2 regions of the Stenotrophomonas sp. 80084_Sma genome follow, and region 1 is predicted to be linked to the other one. Evidence: riboswitches for the same ligand, from Rfam matches in the RefSeq annotation. Region 1 holds a riboswitch; the other holds the start of a gene.

Region 1 (10,160 bases):
GCAGAGGCGGAACCGGACCCGGCGAAGAAGGCCGCATGGCTGAGCTTTGCCGTGGTTGGTGGTGGACCTACCGGCGTCGAACTGGCCGGCACTCTGGCCGAGATCGCGCGGCATACGCTGCGCAACGAGTTCCGCCACATCGACCCGGCCAGCGCCAAGGTGCGGCTGGTCGAAGCTGGCCCACGCGTGTTGTCCTCGTTCCCGGAAGTGCTTTCGCTGAAGGCGCGCCGGCAGCTGGAAAAACTGGGAGTGGAAGTGCTGACCGGTACCCCGGTGAGCGACATCGACAGCCAGGGCTTCAAGCTCGGTGAGCATTTCGTGCCGGCACGCACGGTGGTCTGGGCCGCCGGTGTGGCCGCTTCACCCCTGGCGCGCACGCTGGACGTGCCGCTGGACCGCGCCGGCCGCGTGCAGGTGCAACCCGATCTCACCCTGCCCGGCCACCCGGAACTGTTCGTGGCCGGCGATCTGGCCGCACTGAACCAGGCCAACGGCAAGCCGGTACCCGGCGTGGCCCCTGCCGCCAAGCAGATGGGCAAGTACGTGGCCGAGGTGATCCGCGCGCGCCTGCACGGCAAGGCAGTCCCCGGACCGTTCAAGTACGCCGACTTCGGCAACCTGGCCACCATCGGCCGCATGGCCGCGATCGTGCACCTGGGCCGGCTGCAGTTGTCGGGCATCCTGGCCTGGTGGTTCTGGCTGGCCGCGCACGTGTTCTTCCTGATCGGCTTCCGCAACCGCATCGTGGTGCTGCTGAACTGGGCGGTGGCGTACTGGAGCTACCAGCGGAGCGCGCGCATCATCTTCGGTGATGATCAGGAAGACCGGCGACCCCGACGGTAGTGCCGGCCGCTGGCCGGCTGCTGCGCGGTCGGATCCCTTTCCGCAGGAAAGGGCTCTGACCCCGTCAACACCATCCACGCATGGCGTGGATCTACCGGTTCATCGGGCCACCCGCCGTTTCGACCAGGTGCGGCAGAAATCCTCCTTCCTCGCGGCATCAGCAATCTGCGCGGTACTCCAATGCCGGGTGATCCAGATTGTCAGTGCGGTACTGCTGAGATGCCAGCGCAGCATGTCGTGCCTTGGCTGCCGCATCAGGTGGCGGCGTGCAACCCAGAACGCTTCGCGCTCGACATCAGTCGCCTTCTTCAACGCTTCAGGATCGAAGAACCGCGTCGTGAAGCTCCAGGGATTCATCGGCTGGTATCCCGCCCGCGGTTCGCTGCTGCACGCGGCCACACCACTGGGCGTGCGGTCGGCCAAGTTCGGCCGGCCTTCCACCAGCGCCAACCCGAGCAGGTACAGCAGGCCAGGCAGCAGCGCGATGCCGGCGACCAGCATGACGACGCAGATCCATGCTTTGCCGGCGGCACGCATCGCTCTACTGCGCCTTTGGTTTCGCGTACCACAGTGCGTTGACGATGACCCAGCGCTGGTCGAAGCGCCCCATGTGGAAGTAGTCGACGAACCATGGGGTTTCCAGTCGCACCGAGGCGGCGTTGCCGGTCACGTCCAGCACCGTGCAGCGGCGGTCCCATTGATCCTTCGGGGTCTTCAACGCGCCCTGCTTCGTCAGCGCCACCAGTTCTTCCTTCGACATGCGGCGCAGGCCCAGGCGTTCGTCGGGCGTATCGCCGAGGACCGCGCGCTTGGCCAGGTCCGGGTGCAGGGAGCGGGCGACGCGCTGCGGGTCGGCTTCCAGCTGGCCGTCGACGTAGTCGTGGCAGGTGGCTTCAATGGCCTCGAGGGTGGCCGGATCGGCAGTGGGGCTCGTTGCTGCGGAAAGAGCGAACAGCAGGGCAATCGTGGACATCCGGGGCTCCAGCTCTGGGCGCGGGGTGATCATGGCATGGGCCAAGTGGCCCATCCACGCATGGCGTGGATCTACAGAAGCGTCTCGGCCGGTTCCTGCAGCCAGGCCAGCTTGCGTTCGCGCGGCTGCTGCTTGAGCTGCCACTCGGCCCGCGAGGCGGCAGCCCGGTCCGGGTACTCGCGCACGGCCAGCACGCGCAGCGGCGGCCGCGCCCGGGTGTAACGCGCGCCCTTGCCGGCCTGGTGGGCGGCGAAGCGCGCGTCCACGTCGGTGCTGATGCCGGCGTAATAGCTGCCATCCCGGCATTCGAGCAGGTACAGGAACCACGGGCGGAGGGACGGGGCCATGCCCGGATTATGCCGTGCTGCACTGCAGCGGATATACTGGCGCCCGAATGCAGGAGAGAGGCGCCGCGCTGGCGCCCGCCGAAGGCGCAGGCTCCCATGATCGCTCAGGCCGGTGGGCTGGAATCCCACCAACCATGCATTCGACTCGCCGAGCTGGAGAGAGGTCACCGGGCACGCCCGGGACGATCCGCCGAAGGGGCACGCGGCCTACGCCGCTGAACTCTCAGGCAAAAGGACAGCGGGAGCGGCACCGGTCATCGTCATCCCGTCATTGCGCAGGCAGTGGCGGTAGTCGCGCATGGCCGGCCCCACCGCGCCCGGAGCCTGTCCCATGCTGCTGTCCATCATCTACCTGATCGCCATTTCCGCCGAAGCCATGACCGGCGCGCTGTCCGCCGGCCGCCGCCGCATGGACCTGTTCGGGGTGGTCATGATCGCCTGTGTCACCGCCCTCGGGGGCGGTTCGCTGCGCGACATCCTGCTCGGCCACTACCCGTTGGGCTGGGTGAAGCATCCCGAGTACCTGGGCTTCACCGTGTGCGCGGCGCTGATCGCCACCTGGGTGGCGCGCTGGATGCACCACTTCCGCCGCACCTTCCTGGTGCTCGATGGCCTGGGCCTGATCGCCTTCACCCTGATCGGCTGTTCGATCGCGCGCGAGGCCGGCCATGCCATGCCGATCGTGCTGATCGCCGGCATGCTGACCGGCGCGTTCGGCGGCGTGCTGCGCGACATTCTCTGCAACGAGGTGCCGCTGATCTTCCAGAAGGAGCTGTACGCGATCATCGCGCTGCTGACCGGCGCGGCCTACCTGTTGCTGCTGCACTGGGGCGTGGCCGACGCCACCGCGATCCTGTGCTGCCTCGGCGGCGGCTTCGCGCTGCGCCTGCTGGCGATCCACTACCGCTGGGAAATGCCGAAGTTCGTCTATCACGACGAAGTGCATTGATTGTTTGTCGGTAGTGTCGGCCGCTGGCCGGCAACACGGCACACGCCCGCAGATTCCGGCAGGTTGCCGGCCAGCGGCCGGCACTACCGAATGCGTTGCATGACCATGGTCATACGGCATTGGCCGGGGTGATTGGCTACCATTGTCACCCCGTCGCTGCCGCGACGGCATCCAGCCACGCCGCGCCCGCGGCCCCGCCAGACAACTCCCTCCCCGCTGCCCGTGGTGCCGGAACGCGCCGACGGGCCCGCATGTCCCTGCGCGCGCAGGGCGCAGGATGCCCCATGTCTGTCGCCGAAAATTCCCGCTTCCGTCGTGCCCGCCTGTTGTGGGCGGTGCTGGCCATCGCCCTCGCCGCCCTTCTGGCGTGGTGGCTGTGGTCCCGGAATGGTGCCGGCAGCAGCGACGATGCACCCGGCAAGACGGTGCCCGTGCGCATCGCCCGCGCCAGCGCCGAGCCGCTGGTGCTGCGCCTGAAGGCGGTCGGTACGGTCACCCCGCTGCATAGCGTGGTGGTACGCAGCCGCGTGGATGGCGAACTGCTACGGCTGCATTTCCAGGAAGGCCAGCAGGTGAAGGCCGGCGATCTGCTGGCGCAGATCGACCCGCGCCCGTATGAAGTGAAGCTGGCACAGGCGCAGGGTACCCAGCAGCAGAATCTGGCCGAGCTGGAAAACGCCGAGCGCCAGCTGCAGCGCTACCGCGAACTGCAGAAGCAGAACTACGTGTCCGGGCAGGAACTGAGCGACCAGCAGAGCAAGGTGCGCCAGCTGCAGGGCCGCCGCCTCAGCGATCAGGCGTCTGTTGATGAAGCGCGCCTGCAGCTGCAGTACACCCGCATCACCGCGCCGGTCAGTGGCCGCGTCGGGCTGCGCCGGTTGGACGTGGGCAACCTGGTGCGCGCCAGCGATGCCGAAGGCCTGGTGACGCTGGCGCAGACCGCGCCGATCAGCGTGCTGTTCACCGTGCCCGAACCCGAGCTGCCTGCGCTGCTCGATGCCGTGCAGGCGCAACCGGCACTGGCGGTGGAAACCTGGGACCGCGAAGAACGCCGGCAGCTGGCCCGCGGCTCGCTGTCCAGCGTCGACAACCGCATCGATACCACCACCGGCACGTTGAAACTGCGTGCGCACTTCGACAACCACGATCTGGCGCTGTTCCCCAACCAGTTCGTCAACGTCCGCCTGCAGCTGGGCGAGCAGCCCGCGCTGCTGATTCCCGATGCCGCCGTGCAGTTCGGCAGCCAGGGCAACTACGTGCATATCGTCGACAAGGACAGCAAGGCACAACGCCGCACCGTGGTGCTCGGTCCAGCCGATGATGGACGCGTGGCCGTGCGCTCCGGGCTGGCCGCAGGGGACAAGGTGGTGATCGAAGGCATCGACGGGCTGGAAGACGGCACGGCGGTGGAGATCATCACCGAGGAGGCCGCGACCAAGGCCGGCGCATGAACCTCTCGCGCCCGTTCATCCTGCGCCCGGTCGCAACGACTCTCCTGATGGTGGCGCTGCTGCTGTCCGGCGTGCTGGCCTATCGCCTGCTGCCGGTGGCGGCGCTGCCGCAGGTCGATTACCCGATCATCCAGATCACCACGCTGTATCCGGGGGCCAGCCCCGAACTGACCACACGCACCATCACCGCACCGCTGGAGCGCCAGCTCGGGCAGATTCCCGGCCTGAAACAACTGTCGTCGACCAGTTCCGGTGGCGCCTCGGTCATTACCCTGCAGTTCGGGCTGGAGGTGTCGCTGGGTGTGGCCGAGCAGGACGTGCAGGCCGCCATCAACGCGGCGGGCAGCTTCCTGCCCGACGACCTGCCGGTGCCGCCGGTGTACCGCAAGGTCAACCCCGCCGACACCCCCATCCTGACCTTGGCGGTTACCTCGCAAGGCCTGTCGCTGCCGCAGGTGCACGATCTGGTGGATACGCGCATTGCCCAGCGCCTGGCGCAGTTGCCCGGCGTCGGCCTGGTCAGCCTGGCCGGTGGCCAGCGCCCGGCGGTGCGCATCCAGGTCAATCCAGCGGCGCTGGCCGCCAACAACCTGGGCATGGACCACATCCGCACCGCCATCGCCGCCGCCAACGTCAACCTGCCCAAGGGCAGTTTCGACGGCCCGATCCGCGCGGTGATGCTCGATGCCAACGATCAGATGCGCAGCGTGGATGAGTACCGTGCCCTGGTACTGGCCTGGCGCGACGGCGCACCGCTGCGGCTGGGCGATGTAGCCACCATTACCGATGGCGCCGAGAACCGGCAGCTGGCCGCCTGGAGCGGTACCACGCCGGCAGTGCTGGTGAACATCCAGCGCCAGCCCGGCGCCAACGTGATCGCCGTGGTCGAGCAGGTGCGTACGCTGCTGCCGCAGCTGCAGGCCACGCTGCCCGCCGGCGTGCAGATGAATGTACTGAGCGACCGTACCGAATCGATCCGCGCGTCGGTGCGCGGCGTGCAGAAAGAACTAGTACTGGCCATCGGCCTGGTAGTGCTGGTCACCTGGGTGTTCCTGCGCAATCTGCCGGCCACGCTCATTCCCAGCGTCGCGGTACCGCTGTCGCTCATCGGCACCTTTGCGGTGATGCTGCTGGCCGGCTACTCGCTCAACAACCTCACGCTGATGGCGCTGACCATCGCCACCGGCTTCGTGGTGGACGATGCCATCGTGATGCTGGAGAACATCGCCCGCCATCTGGAGGAAGGTGAAAGCCCCCGCGATGCAGCGCTGAAAGGCGCAGCCGAGATCGGCTTCACCCTGGTGTCGCTGACTGTTTCGCTGATCGCGGTGCTGATCCCGCTGCTGTTCATGGCCGGCCTGGTGGGTGCACTGTTCCATGAGTTCGCAGTGACACTGGCTGTAGCCATCGGCATTTCGCTGGTGGTCTCGCTGACGCTGACGCCGATGCTGTGCGCGCGGTTCCTGAAGCCGCACGCGAAGACTGCACATGCGCCCGATGTCTTCGACCGCGTCATCGGCCTCTACGACCGCCAGCTGCGCTGGGTGCTGCAGCGCCAGCCGCTGATGCTGCTGGCCACCGTTGCCACCCTCGCACTGACCGTGGCGCTGTACTTCGCCGTGCCCAAGGGCTTCTTCCCGGTGCAGGATGCCGGCCTGGTGCAGGGCATCAGCGAGGCACCACAGGCGATCTCGTTCCAGGCCATGCGCGAGCGCCAGCAGGCGCTGTCCACGGCCATCGAAGCAGACCCGGCGGTGGCCAGTGTGTCCTCCTACATCGGCGTGGACGGCAACAACGCCACGCTCAATACCGGCCGCCTGCTGATCGAGCTGAAACCGCACGGCGACCGCGATAGCGCCGCCGTAGTGATGGCGCGCCTGCAACAGCGCGTGTCGAAGATCCCCGGCATCACCCTGTACCTGCAGCCGGTACAGGAGCTGGGCATCGAAGACCGCATCAGCCGCACCCAGTACCAGTTCACCCTGACCACGCCGGATCTTGAAACACTGGAACGCTGGACCCCGAAGCTGCTGCAGGCGCTACGCCAGCAACCTGCACTGCGCGATGTCGCCAGCGATCTGCAGATGCAGGGCCGGCAGGCGCGCGTGGCGATCGACCGCGATGCGGCGGCGCGCCTGGGCGTAAGCGTGGAAGCAGTAGCCGATGCGCTGTACGACGCCTATGGGCAGCGCCAGATTTCGACCATCTTCACCCAGGCCAGCCAGTACCGGGTGGTGCTGGAGGCCGATCCTTCACGACAGCCCGGGCCGGAGGCGATCACGGGCCTGCGTGTGCGCAGCAGCAGTGGGCAGACCGTGCCGCTGGGTGCGGTGGCACGCGTGGATCTGGGCCCGACCGCCCTGCTGCGCAACCATGTCGGCCAGTTCCCGGCGGCCACGCTGTCGTTCAACCTTGCCCCGGGCGCATCACTGGGCGAAGCGGTGGAGGCTGTGCACGCCGCGCGCGCACAGGTGAACCTGCCGCAGAGCATCGAACTTCGCCTGCAGGGTGCCGCAGCGGCCTTCAGCAGCTCGCTGTCGTCCACACTGTGGCTGATCCTGGCTGCGGTGGTGGTGATGTACATCGTGCTGGGCGTGCTCTACGAGAGCTTCATCCACCCCATCACCATCCTCTCCACCCTGCCCTCGGCCACCGTCGGTGCGCTGGCGGCACTGTGGGTAAGCGGACGCAGCCTGGACCTGATCGCGGTGATCGGCATCGTGCTGCTGATCGGCCTGGTGAAGAAGAACGCGATCATGATGATCGACTTCGCGCTGGACGCGCAGCGCACACGCGGCATGTCACCGCGCGAGGCGATCCATCAGGCCGCGCTGCTGCGCTTCCGGCCGATCCTGATGACCACGCTGGCCGCGCTGTTCGGCGCAGTGCCGCTGATGCTGGCCAGTGGTTCCGGCGCCGAGCTGCGGCAGCCACTGGGCTGGGTGATGGTGGGGGGGCTGCTGGTCAGCCAGGTACTGACCCTGTTCACCACGCCGGTGATCTACCTGGCCTTTGATCGCCTGCAGCGTGGCCGTGCGACGTCCCCGGTGGCCGTTGACGAGGCGCGCGCGTGACCCCCATCGCGCGCCTGGCGCAGGCCTGCGTGCAGCGCCCGGTAGCGACGATCCTGCTGGCGGTGGCGCTGGTGCTGGCCGGCCTGCTGGCATTGCGCCTGTTGCCGGTGGCGCCGCTGCCGCAGGTCGATTACCCGGCCATTGAAGTCAGTGCCAGCCTGCCCGGCGCCTCGCCCGAGTCGATGGCAGCCACCGTCGCCACGCCGCTGGAGCGCGCACTGGGCAGCCTGCCCGGCATCTCACGCATCGACTCGGCCAGCACCCAGGGCCAGACCCAGATCGAACTGAAGTTCGTACTCGGCCGCGACATCGATGAGGCAGCGCGTGAAGTGCAGGCCGCCATCAATCTTGCACGCGGGCAGTTGCCCAGTGGTATGCCCGGCATGCCGCAGTACCGCAAGGTCAATCCCTCACAGGCACCGATCCTGGCGCTGGCACTGACCTCGGACACGCGTTCGCCAGGCCAGCTGTATGACCTGGCCTCCACCGTGCTGGCGCAGAAGCTGTCGCAGGTACCGGGCGTGGGCGAAGTGCAGGTGGGCGGCAGCGCCTTGCCCGCCGTGCGTGTCTCGCTGGACCCGAATGCACTGAACCATGCAGGCCTGGCGCTGGAGGACGTGGCCCAGGCCATCGGCCTCGCCAACGCCATGCGCCCGCTGGGTGCCGTGGGCGATGACCGCCAGCAGTGGCAGCTGGAAGCGCCGCTGCAGCTGCGCCAGGCCGCGCAGTACCGCGAACTGGCTCTGAAGGTGAGCGACGACCGCACGCTGCGGCTGGGCGATGTCGCCGCCGTTGCCGATGGCGTGGAAGACCGTTACGCCAGCGGCTTCCACAACGAACGCCCCGCCGTGCTGCTGATCGTCAGCCGCCAACCCGGCGCCAACATCATCGCCGCCGTTGATGCCATCCAGGCGCAGCTACCGCAACTGCATGCGCTGTTGCCCTCCGGCGTGGACATGCGGCTGGTGATGGACCGCTCGCCGGTGATCCGCGCCACCCTGCACGAAGCAGAGCTCACGCTGGTGCTGGCGATCGTGCTGGTGGTGCTGGTGGTGCTCGGCTTCCTCGGCCACTGGCGTGCAGCGCTGGTGCCCAGCGTGGCGATTCCGGTGGTGCTGTTCGGCACGCTGGCGCTGATCGCGCTGATGGGCTTCTCGCTCAATACGCTTTCATTGATGGCGCTGATCGTCGCCGCCGTGCTGGTGGTGGACGATGCCATCGTGGTGCTGGAGAACATCGCCCGCCATCGCGAACTGGGCGCCGACCGCTGGCAGGCGGCAGTACGGGGTGCATCGGAAGTCGGTGCCACGCTGCTGTCGATGAACGTTGCACTGGCCGTGGTGTTCGTCTCCATCCTATTCCTGGACGACTTCGTCGAACGCCTGTTTCGCGAATTCTCGTTGACCCTGGTGGCGGCCATGACGGTCTCTGTGCTGGTCGCGCTGAGCCTGGTGCCGATGCTGTGCGCACGATTGTTCGTGGATGCCGCACAGCAACCCTCGCGTTGGCAGCGCGGCAGCAACGCACTGTTCGAGCGCCTGCGCGGCGCCTACCTGCGCACCCTGCAGGCCAGCCTGCGCCGGTTGCGCTGGCCGCTGCTGGCGTTCGTGGCCGTGATCGCCCTCAACGCCTGGTTGTTCCAACAGGTGCCCAAGGGCATCGTGCCCAAGCAGGACACCGCGCAGCTGCGTGGCTTCGCGCGCGGCGATGACGGCCTGTCCTTCCAGGCCATGCAACCGAAGATCGATGCGTACAGGAAGCTGTTGCTGTCCGATCCGGCCATCGAGGACATCATCGGCTACATCGGTGGCAGCAACGGGGTCAACAACGCCTTCATCATGATCAAGATGAAGCCGCTGGCCGAGCGCAAGGTGTCCAGCCAGCAGGTGATCGACCGCCTGCGCGCGCGGCTGCCCAAGCTGCCCGGCGGCAATCTCTATCTGTGGGTGGACCAGGACATCCGCCTGGAGGGCGCCGGCAGCAGCGGCAAGTACGAGTTCCAGCTGCTTTCAGCCGATACAGCGCCCCTGCGCGAATGGGCACCGAAGGTGGCTGCCGCCCTGCGTGGCCTGCCCGAACTGGTTGACGTGGAAGCACAGGGTGAAGCGGGCATGCGCCAGGTGGTGCTGGATATCGACCGCGAAGCAGCCGCGCGCCACGGCGTGGACCTGCGCACGGTGGCCAACATGCTCAACAACTCCTTCAGCCAGCGCCAGGTCGCCACGCTGTACGACAGCCTCAACCAGTACCGCGTGGTGATGGAGCTGGACCCGAAGCACACCCAGGACCCGGGCACGCTGTCACGCCTGCAGGTGATCGATGGCAACGGCCAGCGCATTCCGCTGTCGAGCATCGCCAGCTGGCGCTATGGCATGGCACCGGACCGGGTGTACCACAGCGAGCAGTTCGCCTCGATCTGGATCGAGTTCGCACTGGCACCGGGCGTAGGATTGGAACAGGCCACGCTGGCGATCGATGGTGCGATGTCGAAACTGATGCTGCCGCGTTCGGTCCAGGGAAAAC
Region 2 (10,160 bases), 730 kb from region 1:
GCCCGAACGAACTCCCGCATCTTCTGCTGCCAAGACTGCAGCGGCTGATAGGGAGGCAGCTTCACCAGGGCGGCCATCTGCGCCAACGCGTAGGCATCCAAACGGTCGGTTTTGGCAGTCTGACCCAACCCCTGAGCCAGTTTCCGGGCGCGCAAGGCATTGGCACGGGCCACCGGATGACCGGCCTTGTGCAGGAAATCCAGCACCGGCTGCTCATAGCCACCCGTGGCTTCAAGCACGATCTGGCGGGTCGGACGCTTCTTCAGCCAAACATCCAGTTCAGAAAACCCGGAGCGGTTGTTGCTGACCTGCAGGGTTTCTCCGTCCGTCGTACCGATATCCAGCTGACGCTTGCTGACATCAATCCCGATCCCGTTCATCACCTGACTCCGTATAGTCTGGAAGGGTCGAGAGCTCCCCCGCTTGCCCAGTCTTATCGCTTCGAGTGGTCGCTCCAGCAACTGTTCGGGCGGATCAAGGGAGATTCCGGCGTGGGCGCCAAGCTACATGGCGATCGTCGCGATCCTGGTTACGGATCGTCGAGATCTAGGCTCGCACGGCGGCCCACGCCGGCTCTCGACGCCTACGCTGCCAGATTCCGATTAGATAAGGCTCGGTCGCGCCATCCATGGCGCTCACGCCCCCGCAACCGGATCCACCCCGCCTTCGACAGTTTTCCGCGATCTGATGGAACGGCCTTGGGGTCAGATCCGTTTTCCGGAGGAAACCGGATCTGACCCCAGATTCCTTTCGATATCTGACAGATGTGTCGACCAAGGTCGACACCTACCCACAGCACACGGAATCTGTCGGAGGTGGGGCGGTGTCGGAGTGCGGGGTGTCAGCCGCATGGATGCGGCTGCCAAGCCTACAGGGACGTACTTGCGGCGTCCCCGCACTCCGACACCGCCCCGCCAAACCACGGAATACCCGCTTCTGACGTTGACGTTGCTTGAAGGCTTCGGCAGGTGCAGGGCGCAGCCCTGCCGAACCCAACCGACTTCCGCCACTTGCGGTGGCGGCGACTGCCCACTAGCCTTCGGCCGTCGTTCACCACCCAAGGACCGCCCGTGAAACACCGTCATCTCCTGCTGGCCTCGGCAATCGCCGCCGCCACGCTGGCCCTGGCCGCCTGCAAGAAGGAAGCTGCCCCAGGCACCGATACCGCCAGCAGCAGCGCCCCGGCCGGCGAAACCGCCGACCAGTTCGTGGCCCGCATCAATGCCGAATTCAAGGCCGCCTACCCGGAGATGACCTCGGCGCAGTGGCTGTCCTCCACCTACATCAACAGTGATTCGGAACGCATCGCGGCCAAGGCCAACGAGCGCTCGCTGACCCAGCTCAACAGCTGGATCGAACAGGCCGCCAAGTTCGATGGCAAGCCGATGAGCGAGGACAGCAAGCGCGCGATCCACCTGCTGAAGCTGATGTCCTCGATGCCGGCACCGCGTGACCCGGCCAAGCTGGCCGAGCTGACCCAGATCGCCACCCGCATGGAAGGCAGCTACGGTGCCGGCAAGTACTGCACCGATGCCAACGATCCCAACTCCTGCCGCCAGCTGGGCGAGCTGGAGCAGGTGCTGGCACGCAGCCGCGACTACGACAAGCAGCTCGACGCCTGGCAGGGCTGGCACAGCACCACCAAGAGCATGCGCGGCGACTACCAGAAATTTGTCGGTCTGGTGAACGAAGGTGCCAAGGGCATGGGCTTCACCGATGCCGGCCAGATGTGGCGCAGCGGCTACGACATGCCGCCGGAGCAGATCGGCCCGGAAACCGACCGCCTGTGGGAACAGGTCAAGCCGATGTACGAGCAGCTGCACTGCTACGCACGCGGCAAGCTGGACAAGACCTACGGCAAGGACAAGGCGGAAGTGGGCAATGGCCTGATCGCCGCACACCTGCTGGGCAACATGTGGCAGCAGGACTGGTCGAATCTGTGGGACCAGCTGGAGCCGTATCCGGGTGCCGGCAGCCTGGACATCACTGCAGCGCTTGAAAAGCAGTACCAGACCAACCTGAGCGCGGCGTTGGCCAAGGCCGGCAAGGATGCCAACGTAGCGGCGCAGTACAAGGCACAGCGCGAGGCCGAACTGCGTACCGCCAAGCAGATGACCGAGCGCGCCCAGGACTTCTACGTGTCGCTGGGCATGCCGTCGCTGCCGCAGTCGTATTGGGAAAAGACCCAGTTCATCAAGCCTGACGACCGCGACGTGGTCTGCCACGCCAGCGCCTGGGACATGAACATGGAAGGCGACGTGCGCACCAAGATGTGCATCAAGCCGAACGAAGAGAACTTCACCACCATCTACCACGAGCTGGGCCACATCTATTACGACCTGGCCTACAACCCGTTGCCGCCGCTGTTCCAGGGCGGTGCCAACGATGGTTTCCATGAAGCGATCGGCGACACCATCGTGCTGGCGATGACGCCCAAGTACCTCAGCTCGATCGGCCTGGTTGATGCGCCGACCGAGAGCCGCGAAGCGGTCATCAACAACCAGATGCGCATGGCGCTGTCGGGCGTGTCGTTCCTGCCGTTCGGGCTGATGATCGACCGCTGGCGCTGGGGCGTGTTCGATGGCTCGATCACCGCCGACAACTACAACAAGGCGTGGTGGGACCTGAAGGCCAAGTACCAGGGCGTGGCGCCGGCCAGCACCCGTGGCGAAGAGTTCTTCGATCCGGGCGCGAAGTACCACGTGCCGGGCAACACCCCGTACACCCGCTACTTCCTGGCGCGCATCCTGCAGTTCCAGTTCTACAAGGGCCTGTGCGACGCGTCCGGCTACAAGGGCCCGCTGCATGAGTGCACCTTCTACGGCAACAAGGAAGCCGGCCAGAAGTACTGGGCGATGCTGAGCAAGGGTGCCAGCCAGCCGTGGCAGGCCACACTGAAGGAACTGACCGGCACCGACAAGCTCGATGCCGGCCCGATGATCGAGTACTTCAGCCCGGTCAACGAATGGCTGAAGCAGCAGAACGAAGGCCAGATGTGCGGCTGGCAGGCCAACGCGGCCCCGGCGGCGAAATGAGAAAAGGGGCGGGTCCGCAAGGATCCGCCCCTTTCCGGTAGTGCCGGCCGCTGACCGGCGACTACGCGATGAAGACCCAACGGGCAGCCGGCCAGCGGCCGGCTCTACCGAAACAGCAATCAAACGAAGGCCAGATGTGCGGCTGGCAGGCCAACGCGGCCCCGGCGGCGAAATGAGAAAAGGGGCGGGTCCGCAAGGATCCGCCCCTTTCCGGTAGTGCCGGCCGCTGACCGGCGACTACGCGATGAAGACCCAACGGGCAGCCGGCCAGCGGCCGGCTCTACCGAAACAGCAATCAAACGAAGGCCAGATGTGCGGCTGGCAGGCCAACGCGGCCCCGGCGGCGAAATGAGAAAAGGGGCGGGTCCGCAAGGATCCGCCCCTTTCCGGTAGTGCCGGCCGCTGACCGGCGACTACGCGATGAAGACCCAACGGGCAGCCGGCCAGCGGCCGGCTCTACCGAAACAGCAATCAAACGAAGGCCAGATGTGCGGCTGGCAGGCCAACGCGGCCCCGGCGGCGAAATGAGAAAAGGGGCGGGTCCGCGAGGATCCGCCCCTTTCCGGTAGTGCCGGCCGCTGGCCGGCAACTGCACGGTGGACATCTGTCTGGCAGCCGGCCAGCGGCCGGCTCTACCGAAATGCCTGTCAGCTGTTCTTCTTCGCCGCCATCGCTGCAGCCAGCTCGGCCTTGAATTCCTCGAAGGTCTGGCCCTTCTCCTTCGCTTCGGCCTGTGCGGCATCGCGCAGCGCATCGGAGTACATCAGGCGCACCGGCGTGCCGTTGCGCTCGTGCAGTTCACCGGCCTGCATGATCAGCGCCAGCACCTGCGCAGCGCTCTCGCTGTGGCCAGCGATGCGGCCGTCCATGCCCAGCACCCATTCGCCGTCACGGCGCACGACACCGGCCAGCAGGGTGCGCTGCGCATCGCGCAGCTCGGCATGCGGTTCCACCGGCGATGCCTGCGCGGCGGCCTTGTTGGCGGCCTGCTTTTCCTGGCGACGGCGCTGGTCGCGGCGGGTCTTGGAGCTGGTGGACATGGTGCGGTACCGCTGCGAAGGGGGGCGCAAGGATAGCGCACCCCGCCCGCAGCGCTGCTTCACGCGTGCTCGATCCAGCATGGTCAGTCCAGCACCTTGCCGTGCCGCCAGTAGCCCATGAAGGTGATCGCGCGGCGGTCCAGCCCGCAGTCACGCACCAGATGGCGGCGGATCGCCATCACCGCACCCGCCTCGCCGGCCACCCAGGCATACAGCGGCCCGGCCACGCTGGCATCGGCCTGCTCCCAGAGGATCTGCGTATCGACGTTGATCTCCTCCAGCGCATCGCCAGCAGGCACGCTCGAGGTCGCTGACAGCCGTTCCTGGACCGCCTGCAGCAGCGGCTGGCCATAGGCGGCCTGCCCACGCGGCAACCACACCAGCTCGGCGGTGCCCGGCGCTTTCAACGGCACCGCATCGCCGGCCTGGGCCACTTCCAGCAACGCCAGCGTGCGCGGCGGATCAGGCATGGCCGCCAGCTCTTCGAGGATGCCGGCTACCGCAGGTAACGCCGTTTCATCGGCCACCAGCAGTACCTGGCCGACACCGGCCGGTGGCTTCCACTCCCAGCCTTCGCTGCTCTCGGCACAGTCGGCATCGGGGGCCAGCAACACCACGCGGTCTCCCGGCCGTGCATGCGTGGCCCAGCGCGAAGCGGGTCCGGTCACCCCGTGAATGACAAAATCGACGTCGACCTCGCCCTGCTCGGCGCGCAGCTGGCGGATGGTGTAGGTGCGCATCGGCGGGCGCTGATCATCCGGCAGGGCCCGGTAGCGCGGATACCAGTCCTCGCCGCTGGGCACCTGTGGCACCTCCTGGCCGGGCAAGGGGAAGAACACCTTGATCCGCTGGTCCGGGCCTTCGGTCTTCATCCGCGCCACGTCGGCGCCGGTGAACACCATGCGGTCCAGGGAAGGGGAGAGAACGCGGCGCTCCTTCAGCGCCACCTCGAACAGGCGGTAGGTCTGCTGCGCAGCCATGGGGGAACCTCATGCAACGACATCGGATTGGCTGGCTGTCGTGCATCCACGCACCGGCTGGCTGGAATGCCCAGCCTAGTCCGGTTGTCCGCGGCTGCAAGGATGTGCCGGCATCCCCGTCCGCCCTACCCCTGCGCGCTGCTCAATGGCCCGTGCAGGCTGCCTGCGCCGCGCGCTCGCGCTGGTGTTCCCAGTACCAGAACACGAAGCCGGCGCCGAAGAACGCGGCCTGGCCCAGGGCCAAGTGCAGCGGGCTGGCGCTCAGCAGCGGCGACACCACGCCGGCCACCACGGTACTGATCATCAGCTGCACGAACGCCTGCAGCGACGAGGCCAGGCCGCGCTGGTGCGGGTACATGTCCAGCACCGCCAGCGCCAGGATCGGGAAGATCAGCGCCATGCCCATGCCGCCCAGGAAGATCGGCAGCACCGCCCACGGCAGCACAAACTGCGGGGCCAGCGCCACGTAGCCGACGTTCAACAGCACCGACAGCGCGCACAGGCCGAAACCGATGGCGACCTGGCGGGTAGGCGTGGTGTGCCCCGCCATGCGCCCAGACAGGAACGAGCCGGTGGTCATGCCGCCGATGGTGGGGATGAACAGCCAGGCGAAGCCGCCCTCGCCCAGATGCAGGTGCTGCATCACGAACACCGGCGCCGAGGAGATGTACAGGAAGATGCCACCGAAGCCGATGCTGCCGGCCAGCGCCAGGCGCAGGAAGCGCGGGTTGAAGCCGATGCGCAGGTAATCACGCATCAACGTGCGCGGCGACAACGGCACGCGCGCTTCAACCGGATGGGTCTCCGGCAGGTAGCGCGCAGTGGCCGCCAGCAGGACCAGCCCGAACACCACCAGGAACCAGAAGATCAGCGGCCAGCCGGCGCCACTGAGCAGGATCCAGCCACCGATGATCGGGGCGATCGCCGGGGCGATGCCGAACAGCATCGACACCTGGCTCATCAGCCGCTGCGCGTCATGGCCGTGGTACAGGTCGCGGATCACCGCTCGGCCGACGATCATGCCGACACCCGCCGACAGGCCCTGCAGCGCGCGGAACGCCAGCAGCGTGGTCAGGTCGGTGGACAGCGCGCAGCCGACCGAGGCGCCGACGAACACCACCAGGCCACCGAGGATCACCCACTTGCGGCCCCAGGCATCGGACAGCGGGCCGTGCGCCAGGCTCATCAGGCCGTAGAACAACAGGTACACGCTGATGGTCTGCTGCACCGCCACTTCGTCCACCGCCAGGCGCTGGGCCAGCTGCGGGAACGCCGGGAAGATGGTGTCGATCGAGAACGGACCGAACATGGCCAGACCGGCGAGCAGCAGGGCCATGCGGCGGGTGGAGGGAGCAACAGCGGCGGTCATGGGGAAGGCGTCCGGCAGGGCCATGCGCGGCACGCACGGCGGGCGCCGGTCCCCTTCTGCAGGGACGGCGCCAGATGAATTCGGGTATCCGCCCATCATAGGTGGGGATTGCGCCCGATGCCATGCAGCGGTGCACAAAACGCACGGCCGGGCCATCGGCCATTCAGGCGCGGCGGCCATGCCTGGAGGCGGCCGGCGGGCCCGCAACGGGCTATAATCAGCGGGCAACACGGTGGGAGAAGCGGAACACCGCTGCCGAAGGCGCAACGCCCGTAATCGCTCAGGCCCGATACCACCCGTAACAGAACTCTGGAGAGACCGGTTCGATCCGGCGCCGAAGGGGCACGAAGCTGCGGTCCGCCGCGCTTTTAAACTCTCAGGCAAAAGGACAGAGGGGCGCCCCGCAGACCGCCGACCGGCGGCTTGTGCCCGTGCGTGTGCCCTTTCCTGACGGATCCTTCGCCATGTCCCAGAACACCCCTTCCCTGCGTGAGCTCGAGCACCACAATGCGTTCGTCGAGCGCCACATCGGCCCCAACGACGCCGAGATCGCGCAGATGCTCGATGTCGTCGGCCACGCGTCGCTGGATGGCATGACCGATGCCATCGTACCGGCCAAGATCAAGTCGCCGGCGCCGCTGGCGCTGCCGGAGTCGATGACCGAAGTGCAGGCACTGGCGAAGATCCGTGCGATCGCCGACAAGAACACCGTGCTGCGCAGCTTCATCGGCCAGGGCTACTACGGTACCCACACGCCGAACGTGATCCTGCGCAACATCTTGGAAAACCCGGCCTGGTACACCGCCTACACCCCGTACCAGGCGGAAATCTCGCAGGGCCGCATGGAAGCGCTGATCAACTTCCAGACCCTGTGCGCCGACCTCACCGGCATGGAAATCGCCAACGCCTCGCTGCTGGACGAAGCCACTGCCGCCGCCGAAGCGATGACCCTGGCCAAGCGTTCGGCCAAGTCGAAGTCGGACACCTTCTTCGTGCACGACGCCGTGCACCCGCAGACGCTGGAACTGCTGCGCACCCGCGCCGAGCCCATGGGCATCGTGCTGCGCGTCGGCACTCCGGCCGAAGCGCTGGAAGCGGAAGCCTTCGGCCTGCTGCTGCAGTACCCGGACACCTTCGGCCAGGTCGGCGACTACAAGGCGCTGGTCGATGCCGTGCACGCACGCGGCGGCCTGGTGGCCGTCGCCACCGACCTGCTGGCCCTGACCCTGCTGGCCGCCCCGGGCGAATGGGGCGCGGACATCGTGGTCGGCAACAGCCAGCGTTTCGGCGTGCCGTTCGGCTTCGGTGGCCCGCACGCCGCCTTCATGGCGTGCCGTGACGCCTACAAGCGCTCGATGCCGGGCCGCCTGATCGGCGTCTCGATCGACGCGCAGGGCAACCCGGCCTACCGCCTGACCCTGCAGACCCGCGAGCAGCACATCCGCCGCGAGAAGGCCACCTCCAACATCTGTACTGCACAGGTGCTGCTGGCGGTGATGGCGTCGATGTACGCCGTCTACCACGGCCCGGACGGCCTGACCCGCATCGCCCGCCGCACCCATCGCCTGGCCTCGATCCTGGCCGCCGCGCTGCGCAACGCCGGCGTGCAGGTCGGTGGTGACTTCTTCGACACCCTGCATGTCACCGGCGTGCATGCCGATGAGATCCACGCCAAGGCACGCGCCGCCGGTTACAACCTGCGCGCGATCGACAGCGACTCGGTCGGCATCAGCCTGGACGAGACCACTACCCGCGCCGACATCGTCGCCGTGGCTGCCGTGTTCGGTGCCTCGCTGGACGTCGACGCACTGGATGCCAGCACTGCCGATGCGCTGCCGGCCGGCCTGCTGCGCCAGTCCGCGTTCCTGACCCACCCGGTGTTCAACACCCACCACAGCGAGCACGAGCTGCTGCGCTACCTGCGTTCGCTGGCCGACAAGGACCTGGCAATGGACCGCACGATGATCCCGCTGGGCTCGTGCACCATGAAGCTCAACGCCACCGCCGAGATGATTCCGGTGACCTGGCCGGAGTTCTCGCAGATCCACCCGCTGGTGCCGGCCGACCAGGCGCTGGGCTACAAGGAACTGATCGACACGCTGGAAGCGATGCTGGTGGAATGCACCGGCTACGACGCGGTCAGCCTGCAGCCGAACTCCGGCGCGCAGGGCGAGTACGCCGGCCTGCTGGCGATCCGCGCCTACCACCGCTCGCGCGGTGAGGAACATCGCGATATCTGCCTGATTCCGGACTCGGCGCACGGCACCAACCCGGCCTCGGCACAGATGTGCGGCATGAAGGTGGTGGTGACCAAGACCGATGCCAACGGCAACGTCGACGTCGAGGACATCCGCCTCAACGCCGAGAAGTACAGCGACCGCCTGGCCGCGATCATGATGACCTACCCGTCCACGCACGGCGTGTTCGAGGAAGAGGTGGTGGAGATCTGCGAGATCATCCACAAGCACGGCGGCCAGGTGTACACCGACGGTGCCAACATGAACGCCCTGGTCGGCGTGGCCAAGCCGGGCAAGTGGGGTTCGGATGTTTCGCACCTGAACCTGCACAAGACCTTCTGCATCCCGCACGGTGGTGGCGGCCCGGGCGTCGGCCCGTGCGCGGTCAAGGAGCACCTGGCCCCGTTCCTGCCGGGCAAGCTGGGTGACAACGGCCCGGTCGGCATGGTCAGCGCGGCCAGCTTCGGCAGCGCCTCGATCCTGCCGATCAGCTGGATGTACATCGCGATGATGGGCCGCGACGGCCTGCGCAAGGCCACCCAGATCGCGCAGCTCAACGCCAACTACATCGCCAAGCGCCTGGCCCCGCACTTCAAGACGCTTTACACCGGCCGCAACGGCCTGGTGGCGCATGAGTGCATCCTCGACGTGCGCCCGCTGGAGAAGACCAGCGGCATCGGCGCCGAGGACGTGGCCAAACGCCTGATCGACTTCGGCTTCCACGCTCCGACCCTGAGCTTCCCGGTGGCGGGCACGCTGATGGTCGAGCCGACCGAGAGCGAATCGCTGCACGAGCTGGATCGCTTCATCGACGCGATGATCCAGATCCGCGAGGAGATCACCGCGATCGAAGACGGCCGCCTGGACCGCGAGGACAACCCGCTGAAGAACGCGCCGCATACCGCGACCGCGGTGACCGCTAGCGAGTGGACCCACGCCTACCCGCGTGAACTGGCTGCGTTCCCGCTGCCGAGCCTGAAGCTGCAGAAGTACTGGCCGCCGGTGGCACGCGTGGACAACGTGTACGGCGACAAGAACGTGATGTGCGCCTGCATCCCGGTCGATGCCTACAAGGATGATGAAGTCGAGGCGTGATTCCTCGCTGCATCGGTAAAGAAAACGGCCCGCGCAAGCGGGCCGTTTTCATAAGCGCGTGTGGACCAAGGTCCACACCCACAAACATCCGATCACGGATCCGGCATCTGCCCCAGGCTCAACTGCCACGACACGCCGAAGCGGTCCTGCACCCAGCCGTAGCGGTTGCTGAAGTCATAGTCGCCTACCGGCATCAACCAATGGCCGCCCTCACCCAGCACGCGTGCGGCACGTTCGAACTGCTCGGCGCCGGAGCACTCCACGAACAGCGAGATCGACGGTGAGAAGGTGAAATCGTGCACGTCCAGGCTGTCGAAGCACAGGTAGTGGGTTCCACCGAGCAGGAAGATGGCCTGGCGGACCTGCCCGGGCACGCCGGCACCGGCGCCGTCCGGATGGCGCTG

The links. A riboswitch is a leader RNA that binds a small molecule or an ion and turns the genes downstream of it on or off. The one in region 1 is predicted to bind glycine.
Region 2: it holds a riboswitch for glycine, as region 1 does, so the genes downstream of both, gcvP (aminomethyl-transferring glycine dehydrogenase) here and ACZK3W_RS19710 (trimeric intracellular cation channel family protein) in region 1, are expected to answer to the same signal.

The regions. Positions count from the first base shown of each region.
Region 1 covers NZ_CM151177.1:4,282,131-4,292,290, forward strand. Annotated here, with positions in the region: gene ACZK3W_RS19690 (NAD(P)/FAD-dependent oxidoreductase) at 1-843, shown strand, start outside; gene ACZK3W_RS19695 (hypothetical protein) at 943-1,380, opposite strand; gene ACZK3W_RS19700 (nuclear transport factor 2 family protein) at 1,385-1,816, opposite strand; gene ACZK3W_RS19705 (GIY-YIG nuclease family protein) at 1,888-2,163, opposite strand; glycine riboswitch at 2,204-2,293, shown strand; glycine riboswitch at 2,307-2,410, shown strand; gene ACZK3W_RS19710 (trimeric intracellular cation channel family protein) at 2,495-3,112, shown strand; gene ACZK3W_RS19715 (MdtA/MuxA family multidrug efflux RND transporter periplasmic adaptor subunit) at 3,397-4,563, shown strand; gene ACZK3W_RS19720 (multidrug efflux RND transporter permease subunit) at 4,560-7,637, shown strand; gene ACZK3W_RS19725 (efflux RND transporter permease subunit) at 7,634-10,160, shown strand, end outside.
Region 2 covers NZ_CM151177.1:3,547,150-3,557,309, forward strand. Annotated here, with positions in the region: gene ACZK3W_RS16500 (IS110 family RNA-guided transposase) at 1-380, opposite strand, end outside; gene ACZK3W_RS16505 (M2 family metallopeptidase) at 1,071-3,035, shown strand; gene ACZK3W_RS16510 (hypothetical protein) at 3,683-4,075, opposite strand; gene ACZK3W_RS16515 (siderophore-interacting protein) at 4,159-5,055, opposite strand; gene ACZK3W_RS16520 (multidrug effflux MFS transporter) at 5,198-6,424, opposite strand; glycine riboswitch at 6,724-6,826, shown strand; gene gcvP (aminomethyl-transferring glycine dehydrogenase) at 6,889-9,756, shown strand; gene ACZK3W_RS16530 (VOC family protein) at 9,849-10,160, opposite strand, start outside.